DNA from 2 places in the Clostridium mucosae genome. Region 2 is predicted to be linked to the other one. Evidence: predicted binding sites of a transcription regulator. Region 2 holds the regulator's gene; the other holds the start of a gene.
What was found. The regulator Rex, encoded in region 2, represses fermentation and respiration genes when NADH is low (regulators of the CRP and FNR family bind a similar motif). The targets are predictions, from matches to a motif close to ATTGTTAANNNNTTAACAAT.
Positions count from the first base shown of each region.

Region 1: hypB (hydrogenase nickel incorporation protein HypB) is a predicted target of Rex. The motif match lies at 2,640-2,659, and genes of this name have one in related genera.

Region 1 covers NZ_JANKAF010000001.1:537,324-542,500, reverse strand. Annotated here, with positions in the region: gene NSA50_RS02805 (FAD-dependent oxidoreductase) at 1-1,790, opposite strand, end outside; gene hypB (hydrogenase nickel incorporation protein HypB) at 1,815-2,486, opposite strand; gene NSA50_RS02795 (FadR/GntR family transcriptional regulator) at 2,813-3,520, shown strand; gene NSA50_RS02790 (cellulase family glycosylhydrolase) at 3,635-5,053, opposite strand.
Region 2 covers NZ_JANKAF010000003.1:135,764-140,940, forward strand. Annotated here, with positions in the region: gene NSA50_RS05570 (heavy metal translocating P-type ATPase) at 1-1,403, shown strand, start outside; gene NSA50_RS05575 (redox-sensing transcriptional repressor Rex) at 1,852-2,493, shown strand; gene NSA50_RS05580 (short-chain-enoyl-CoA hydratase) at 2,748-3,530, shown strand; gene NSA50_RS05585 (acyl-CoA dehydrogenase) at 3,619-4,758, shown strand; gene NSA50_RS05590 (electron transfer flavoprotein subunit beta/FixA family protein) at 4,777-5,177, shown strand, end outside.

The DNA of each region.
Region 1 (5,177 bases), on a different contig from region 2:
CTTTCAGCAGTTCTTGCAACATCTATTGCAACATTCCCCCCACCTATAACAACTACATCTCCATTTAGTTTTAAATCTTCACCTAAGTTAACGCTGCGTAAGAAATCTACTCCAGTCATTACTCCATTAGTATTTTCTCCTTCAACACCTATTTTTCTACCTGACTGAGCTCCAACTGCAATATAGAAAGCTTCATACCCTTGATTTCTCAATTCTTTTAAACTTATGTCTTTTCCAACTTCAATTCCATTCTTAAAGTCAACACCTAATTCTTTTAATATATCAATTTCTGCATTAACTACATCTTTTTCTAGTCTAAAGGATGGAATACCAAGTGTTAACATACCACCAAGTACTTTTTGTTTTTCAAATACTGTTACCTTATAACCTTCAACTGCTAAGAAAAATGCACAAGAAAGACCAGCAGGCCCTGCTCCTACTACAGCTATTTTCTTATTATAGTCATGCTTAATTTTAGGTACATAGCGATTTTCTTTATTTAAGTCTTGATCTGCAATAAATTTTTTAATTTCATCTATAGCTATTGGATCATCAATATCTCCCCTTGTGCACGCTGATTCACATTTCCTTGGGCATATACGTCCACATACTGCTGGAAATGGATTTTCATGCTTTATTAATTCAAGAGCTTCTTTATATCTTCCTTGAGAAGCTAGTTTTATATATCCTTGAATAGCAATATGAGCAGGACACTCTGTTTTACAAGGGCTTGTTCCACTTTCTACAACATTTTTTCTATTAATTCTATAATCTGGATTCCATTTATCTTCTCCCCACTCTGTATCTCGTGGAGTCTCAATTTTTTTAACAGGAAGTGGCTTTGTTGAGCATAATTTTTGGCCTAATTGTAGTGCATTAACTGGACAATTTACAACACATTCTCCGCATGCAACACATTTTTCTTTATTTACACTTGAAACATAATTAGAACGTACCATATCAACATTTTTAAACATTCCAGCAGTTCTTAATGAAAGACAAGAACAACCACAACAATTACAAATTGCATGAGTCTTTCCTGAACCATCAAGATTTGGTATTTGATGCATTAAACCATTTTCTTCAGCTCTTTTAATTATTTCAAAAGCTTCTTCTCTAGTAATTTGTTTTCCTCTACCTGTACGGATATAATATTCTGCAGCATGTCCCATTTGAATACACATATCTTCTGCTAAATGACCACATCCTTCTCCCATTACTTTTCTCGCTGTACGACATGAGCAATCTGATACTGTGAAAATATCGTTTTCATTAAGATATTTAGAAACTTCCTCATAAGAAGCTTTTCTAGTTTCTCCATCTATAGCTTGCTCTATAGGTATAACACGCATTAAACCTACGCCTACTGGGAAAGCACCTGTAGTCTTTGGTCCTCTTACTCTTCCATATGCTTCAAAAGCTTCTGCAATTTGAGGATATTTGTTAACGTTTTCCTTGTTATTAACCATCATCTCCATAATTCCTGGAACCCATGTGTCATACCAGTAGGTATCAATCCCGTTAATAGTATTTACAAAACAGATACCTGCAACAGCTAAATCCCATAATAATTTTGCTGTTTCATCTACAGATTTACAACATAAAGGAGCAAGTTCTTCTGCCGTAGCTTTTTTACGTATCTTCATACAAAGTGCTACTTCTGCCATTTCCTCTGTAACAACAGGCTCTAAAATTAAATATTCCGGATCTTCTGGCCTTATTTCATTTTTTGACCCACGTTTTTTCCCACTAATATGATTAGCAAGATCCAACACCTTTTCTTTTACCATTTCTATCCTCCTAGTCTAATAATATTAATTTTCATTCCATTCTTTAATTTCTTTTCTAAGCCACTCTGCAAATTTATCAATACCTTCACCTGTTCTTGCAGATATAGGAATAATTTCAATATTAGGATTTAACTTTTTTACACGTTCAATGCAAACTTCCAAGTTGAAATCAAAATAATTAATAACATCCATTTTGTTAATTAGTAACACATCAGCAATTGAAAATATTAAAGGATATTTTAGTGGTTTATCATCTCCTTCGGGAACACTTAAAATCATGGCATTTTTTGATGCTCCGGTATCAAATTCTGCTGGACATACCAGATTACCTACATTTTCTAAAATAGCAAAATCAATATCTTCTGTTTCTAAACCTTCTAAGCCTTGTTTTGTCATATCTGCATCAAGATGACACATTCCCCCTGTATGTAATTGAATAACTTTTGCTCCAGTTTTAGAAATAGTATGAGCATCAACATCTGAATCAATATCTGCTTCCATAACTCCTATTTTTATTTCATTTTTTAATGTATTAATTGTTTTTGTAAGAGTAGATGTTTTACCTGAACCTGGTGATGACATTAAATTTAGTAAAAATATTTTCTTTTTTCTAAGTTCTTCTCTCAATAAATTAGCTTGATGGTCATTGTCTTCAAAAACACTTTGTTTAATTTCGAGAATTCTAAAATTCTCCATATGCTTATCCTCCTTCATTATAAAGAATATTTAATTTAAACTTTTAATTGTATTCTTAAATCCTTTTTTATTTCTAATATTAATTCTATGAAATACTCTTTATTTAATAAAAATTTTTAGATCATATTAATCTGGTATGACCAGATTAATAATCTTGATAAAATTTTAACATGATTATTAATACAAAGTCAATATATTCCTTTAATGCTAATATATGTTTGAAAGAATCTTAAGATATTTACTTTTTATTGATTTTGGAATAATATTGAAATAGAATTATAATCGGTATTTGGTTGAACCAGATTCAGCTTAGAGAGGTGCATTTTATGATAGAATTTTCAAAATTAAATTCTCCAACATTAAAAGATTTATTTATTAAAGAACTAGAAAATATGATTTTATCTGGAAAACTTCAAATTGGTGAAAAGCTTCCTTCGGAAAGAGAACTTGCTAAGTCTATGCAAGTAAGTAGAGCTGTTGTTAACTCTGGAATTTCAGAGTTATCTAGGAAAGGATTTTTAAATATAAAACCAAGGATCGGTGCTTTTGTAGCTGATTATCGTAGAAATGGAACTATGGAAACACTAATTTCTATTATGAAATATAATGGCGGAAGGTTAAGAGATGCAGAAATTCGTTCTATTCTTGAACTTCGTATAGCATTAGATACATTAGCAGTAGAACTATGTATTCCAATAATTAAAGAAGATGAAATTGAGATATTAAAAGGATATGTTAATAAAATGAAAGAAACTGATTCTGTTGAAACTGCATCTAATTTAGCATTTCAATTCCAACATGAATTGGCTTTTCTTTCTGGAAATACTCTTTTACCATTAATTTTCCATTCATTTAAGGTACCCATTTTATCATTGTGGGAACGTTTTTGTATATTATATGGTATAGATTCCTTAATAAATAATACATCTATTTTGTGTGATTACATAGAAAAAAAGGATACTAAAAAAGCTATAGAATGTTTAACTACAAATATTAATGATACTATAAATGGTAATAGACAAATATATTATTAATTATAAATGTTTAGGATACACTAAAATCAACAACTTAAAAGGACGTCGCGAAACGCGACGCCCCTTTAATTTAATAAATATTTTGCTCAAATAATTGATTTTCTGGTTACAAATCTATTTCTTTGTAACTGTAAATACATCAATATCATAATATCCCCAGCTGTGTTGAAGCTTAATCTTATTTTGACCAGCATTTAAGTATACTGTGTCAAGATAAGCATCAGTAAAGCTGTATGATTGTTTTAATAACTTATCTCCACGATTGTTATTATTTATATAAAGTGTAGTATATTTATCACCGTATTCAGAAGCATATTGTACATTAATGTGATAATCACCTGATGATGGAACATTAACAGTTACTTCAATATAATCATTACTGTTATCAAATCCAGTTACGTATCCATTTCCTGAGTATCCAGAGCGTGCAGTGCTATTATAAATACCATTTTTGCTTCCATTTTCTGCTTCTATTGTAAACTTAGTAGTTCCCCCAGGTTCTTCTCCATTTCCAGGATTTGATCCTGTATATACTGAACAAATCTTTGATGTATTTTTTATGCCATTTTTATGATTTAATAATATATTCCCCCACTCACTAAAAGATGTTCCAGACCAATCATTAGATATATCAAGGTACTTCCATTGATCACCATTACCATACCAAGACCAGCCTATATATCCTACTGATTTTTCCTTGGAATAATTCATAATAGTATCTTCGTCAACATCACCATCTGTATGTCTTAATCCAAATTCACCTATAACTAGTGCTAAATTTTGATTTATAACATTATCTATATTAGATTTAACTATGTTTGCATTTCCACCAGCATACTCATACATGTGTATTGAAAACATTGTATTTTTTTGAGAATCCGAATTAAACACTTCTTTTCCATAATCAGCTATAGATTTAGGATATTGTCCCCAACCTGCAGCATCAACCATAATAGTATTTTTGATTCCAGCAGCTCTTAATTTAGGAATTGCTTGTTTATATCCTTCTGCCCATTGCTTACCATCCCAAGTTCCATACCACTCATTTGCAATATTTAATATTACAGTAGATTCTTTTCCTATCAATGCATCTTTAATCCCTATCCAATAGTTAACTGCATTGTTTAACTTTGAAACATCATCAGCACCTGTAGCATCATGTACTTCTAAAACTGCTACAAGCTTGTTTTGTTCACATAAAGAAATTATATTTTTTACAGTATTTATATTATCATAACCCCACTGATCGCCATCACCAAGAGCAACTCTTACAGTGTTTGCACCAGTTTTTGCTATGGCAGGTATAGCTATTGATTCTTGTCCTTTGTACCATGCATGGGCATGATTTATTCCTCTCATAATAAATTCATTTCCATTTGCATCATAAAGTTTAGTACCATTTACATGAAACCCACTATTAGAAGTAGCTGCAAATGCTGATACCTGCATCATTGATGTCAATGAAATTGTTTGAGCTAATACTAATGCGCCAGCAATAATACACTTTTTAAATTTTCTTAAAAATCTACTCATTTTAATATCCTCCCTTATTTACATTTTAAATTTCAATAGACTTTAATTAATAAATCTTCATTTGTTTCTTAAAAGTATATTTCTAGCCTACATTTAGTTAATTTAATACTTTTGTTGATTACGT
Region 2 (5,177 bases):
AAAGAGTGCCATTAGATGGTACAGTATTAGATGGAACGAGTTTTGTTGATACATCAGCGCTTACTGGAGAATCAGTTCCAAGAGAAATTTCAATAGGAGAAGATATATTAGCTGGTTTTATAAATACTAATGGTGTTTTAAAGGTAAAAGTAACTAAGAACTTTAAGGAGTCAACAGTTTCTAGAATTTTAGAATTAGTAGAAAATGCTTCTAATAAAAAGGCACCAACTGAAAAGTTTATAACTAAATTTGCAAGAATTTATACTCCAATAGTTGTTTTCTCTGCATTAGCATTGGCAATAATACCACCTTTAGTGATAAAGGATGCAAGTTTTTATGACTGGATTTATAGAGCATTGATATTCTTAGTAGTATCTTGTCCATGTGCTTTGGTAGTTTCAATCCCTCTTGGATTATTTGCTGGAATTGGTGGTGCTTCTAGAAAAGGTATATTAGTTAAGGGTGGAAATTACTTAGAGGCACTTAAAGATGTTAATACAGTTGTTTTTGATAAAACAGGAACATTAACAAAAGGTGTTTTCAAAGTAACCGAAGTAAATAATATTGATATACCTAAAGAAGAGCTAATAAAGGTTGCAGCTATTTCTGAAAGTTTATCAAATCATCCAATAGCACAATCTATAATTAAGGAATATGGAAAAGAAATAGATTCTAATGAATTAAGTGATTACGAAGAGATATCTGGACATGGAATTAAGGTAACTATTAATAATTCACAAGTATTAATTGGTAACTATAAGCTTATGGAAAAGTTCGAAATAAAATATAATAATATAAATTCAATTGGAACAATAGTCCATGTAGCAATAAATAATGAATATAAAGGTAATATAGTAATTTCAGATGAAATAAAAGAAAGTTCTAAATCAGCAATAGCAGGTTTAAAGAGTATAGGTGTATCTCAAACTGTTATGTTAACAGGAGACAATAAATCCGTAGGAGAAAAGGTAGCATCATTAGTAGGTGTTGATAAAGTGTTTGCTGAATTGTTACCAGGAGATAAGGTTGATAAAGTAGAAGAGTTAATTGAAAATAATTCAACTGAAGGAAAGGTTATATTTGTAGGTGATGGAATAAATGATGCTCCAGTTTTAGCAAGAGCAGATATTGGAGTTGCTATGGGTGGTATTGGATCAGATGCGGCTATAGAGGCAGCAGATGTTGTTTTAATGAAAGATGATCCAGAGGCTCTAGTTACAGCTATTAAAGTTGCAAGAAAAACCAATAAAGTATTATGGCAAAATATATTATTCTCATTAGGAGTAAAAGTTCTTGTATTACTTTTAGGAGCTTTTGGTATTGCTAATATGTGGGAAGCTGTATTTGCAGATGTTGGAGTTACAGTAATAGCAGTAATAAACTCAACAAGATGCTTGAAATAATTTCAAATACTATTTTTATTGACAAATTTCAGCATATTCAATATAATAAACTAGGTTGAGAACATTTCAGGCATAAGGGAAGCATACAAGATCATTATCTTGTTTACAGAGCATATTAATAAGGCTTTGTATAAATTTGAGACTTATGTATAACGGATCTGCTACGTTATACATAAGTCTTAATTTTTTTATGTAATATAACTACACTAAATTTTATATGAAAATAAAATTTGTTAAAAATATATAAGAAATGTATAAATTGGCAATAATAATAGTATGTAAACTTATATGATTGAGAAAAAATTAACTATTTTATATGAATTTTAGCTTGTTAAATAGTTAACCTAAGTTGTTTTAAAATTATGATAAAAGTGGTAAAATAATAATTATAAATAAGAATAATATTGTTTTAATATATAAGATAAGAGAAAGTAGGAGAATATATAGTATGGATAAGAAAAAGAATATTTCAATGGCTGTAATCAAGAGATTACCAAAATATCATAGATATTTACAAGAATTGTTAAGAAACGATGTGGATAGAATCTCTTCAAAAGAACTTGGAGAAAAAATAGGATTTACGGCATCACAAATAAGACAGGATTTAAATTGTTTTGGTGATTTTGGTCAACAAGGATATGGATACAATGTAAAGGACTTATATAATCAAATTAGCATTATATTAGGATTAAATAGAGAATATAAGGGTGTAATCATCGGAGCCGGAAATATAGGTCAGGCAATAGCAAATTACAGTAGATTTTCTCAAATTGGATTAGATATAGAAGCAATATTTGATGCAAATCCAAAACTTATAGGAATGAGAATAAGAGATATAGAAATACAAGATATAGATATACTAAAAGATTATCTTGAAGATAATAACATAGATATAGGTATAATTTGTGTTCCAAGAATTAATGCACAAAAGGTATGCGATACTTTAGTGGAAAATGGAGTAACAGGTATATGGAATTTTGCACCTGTTGATTTAATAGTACCAGAAGATATAACAGTAGAAAATGTTCATTTATCAGAAAGTTTATTGACATTAATATATTTATTACATGATAAAAATGAAAATAAATAACTAAATTGATAATTGGATTAAATTAGAAATAGTTATTGCAAAAGAAAATTTTAAAGTTTATAATAATAATTGAAGCATCTGCTTCAATTATTTTTGCTTATGATTGTTATAAGATTAACAAATTTGTTGTTTTATGATACATATTAACATTAATATAATTTTTAATATGTTTTAAATGCAATTATAAGATACTACATGGGTTATGTCTATTGAAAAAACTTAATATAAGCATGGATAAAAGGGAGGATTCTATAATGGAATTAAAAAATATAATTCTTGAAAAAGAAGAAAATCTAGCGATTGTTACAATTAATAGACCTAAAGCATTAAATGCATTAAACTCAGAAACATTAAAAGATTTAGACGTAGTATTAGAAGACTTAGAAAATGATAGTAATATTTATTGTGTTATATTAACAGGAGCTGGAGAAAAAGCTTTTGTCGCAGGAGCTGATATTTCAGAAATGAAAGATTTATCAGAGGAAGAAGGAAAAGAATTTGGCCTTTTAGGAAACAGAGTTTTCAGAAGATTAGAAAAATTAGACAAGCCTGTAATTGCAGCAGTATCAGGATTTGCTCTTGGTGGTGGTTGTGAATTAGCTATGGCTTGTGATATAAGAATAGCTTCAGAAAAGGCAAGATTTGCTCAACCAGAGGTTGGTCTTGGAATAACACCAGGATTTGGGGGAACTCAAAGGTTAGCTAGACTAGTTGGAGAAGGTAAGGCTAAAGAGCTTATTTATACATGTGCAACTGTAAAAGCAGAAGAAGCACTTAGAATTGGTTTGGTAAATAAAGTTGTAGCTCTTGAAAATTTAATGGAAGAAGCAAAAACTATGGCAAATACCATAATAGCTAATGCTCCAATAGCAGTTAAGTTATGTAAGGATGCTATAAATAGGGGAATGCAAGTTGATATAGATACAGCTGTAGAAATTGAAGCTGAGGATTTTGGGAAATGCTTCTCTACAGAAGATCAAAAAGAAGGAATGGCAGCTTTCATGGAAAAGAGAGCTAAAAATTTTTTGAATAAATAGTCAGAAAAAATAAAATATAACGAATTATCGCAATATTAAAACGGAAGTGTTTAAGTAAAAAGGGTGCAATATCGAGGAGGTATAATAAATGAATTTTCAATTAACTAGAGAACAAGAATTAGTAAGACAAATGGTTAGAGAATTCGCTGTGAATGAAGTAAAACCAATTGCTGCTGAAATTGATGAGACAGAAAGATTTCCAATGGAAAATGTTAAAAAGATGGCTGAACTTGGAATGTTAGGAATTCCATTTGCTAAAGAATATGGCGGAGCTGGTGGAGATACTCTTTCTTATATTTTAGCAGTAGAAGAACTATCAAAAGTTTGTGGAACTACAGGGGTTATAGTATCTGCTCATACTTCTCTTTGTGCTTCTTTAATAGAACAATTTGGAACAAAAGAGCAAAAAGAAAAATATCTAGTAGATCTTGCAAGTGGCAAAAAGCTAGGAGCTTTTGGATTAACAGAACCAGGAGCAGGTACAGATGCAGCAGGACAACAAACTGTAGCCGTGTTAGATGGAGATAATTATATATTAAATGGATCAAAGATATTTATAACAAATGGTGGAGTAGCTGATACATTTATAATTTTTGCTATGACTGATAGAAGTAAAGGAACAAGAGGAATTTCAGCATTTATAGTTGAAAAAAGTTTTGAAGGCTTCTCAATTGGTAAAAAGGAAGATAAGCTTGGAATTAGAGGATCTTCAACAACAGAATTAGTTATGAGTAATTGTGTAGTACCAAAGGAAAACTTAATTGGACAAGAAGGTAAGGGCTTTGGTATAGCTATGAAAACTCTTGATGGTGGAAGAATTGGTATAGCAGCTCAAGCTTTAGGAATTGCAGAAGGTGCATATGATGAAGCAGTTGCTTATATGAAAGAAAGAAAGCAATTTGGAAAACCATTATCAGCATTCCAAGGACTTCAATGGATGATAGCAGAAATGGATACTAAAATTGAAGCTGCAAGACATTTAGTTTATAAAGCTGCTTGGTTAAAAGATAATAGACTTCCATATTCAGTAGATGCAGCAAGAGCTAAGCTTTATGCAGCAGAAGTTGCTATGGATGTAACAACTAAGGCAGTTCAAATATTTGGTGGATATGGATACACTAAAGAATACCCAGTTGAAAGAATGATGAGAGATGCAAAGATAACTGAAATATATGAAGGAACTTCAGAAGTTCAAAAGATGGTTATTTCAGGAAATGCTTTAAGATAATAGGGGGAGGATTTATAAATGAATATAGTAGTTTGTTTAAAACAAGTTCCAGATACAACAGCTGTTAAAATTGATCCAAAGACAGGAACTCTTATAAGAGATGGTGTTCCGTCAATAATAAATCCAGAAGATAAGCATGCTTTAGAAGCAGCCTTAACTTTAAAAGATAATGTAGGTGGAAAGGTTACAGTAATAAGTATGGGACCTCCTCAAGCAAAAAATGCATTAAGAGAAGCGTTATGTATGGGGGCTGATGAAGCTATACTTATAACAGATAGAGCTTTTGCTGGTGCCGACACATTAGCTACTTCAAAGACTTTAGCAGGAGCAATAAGAACCTTAGAATATGATATAGTTTTTGCTGGAAGGCAAGCTATAGATGGGGATACTGCTCAAGTTGGACCAGAAATTGCAGAACA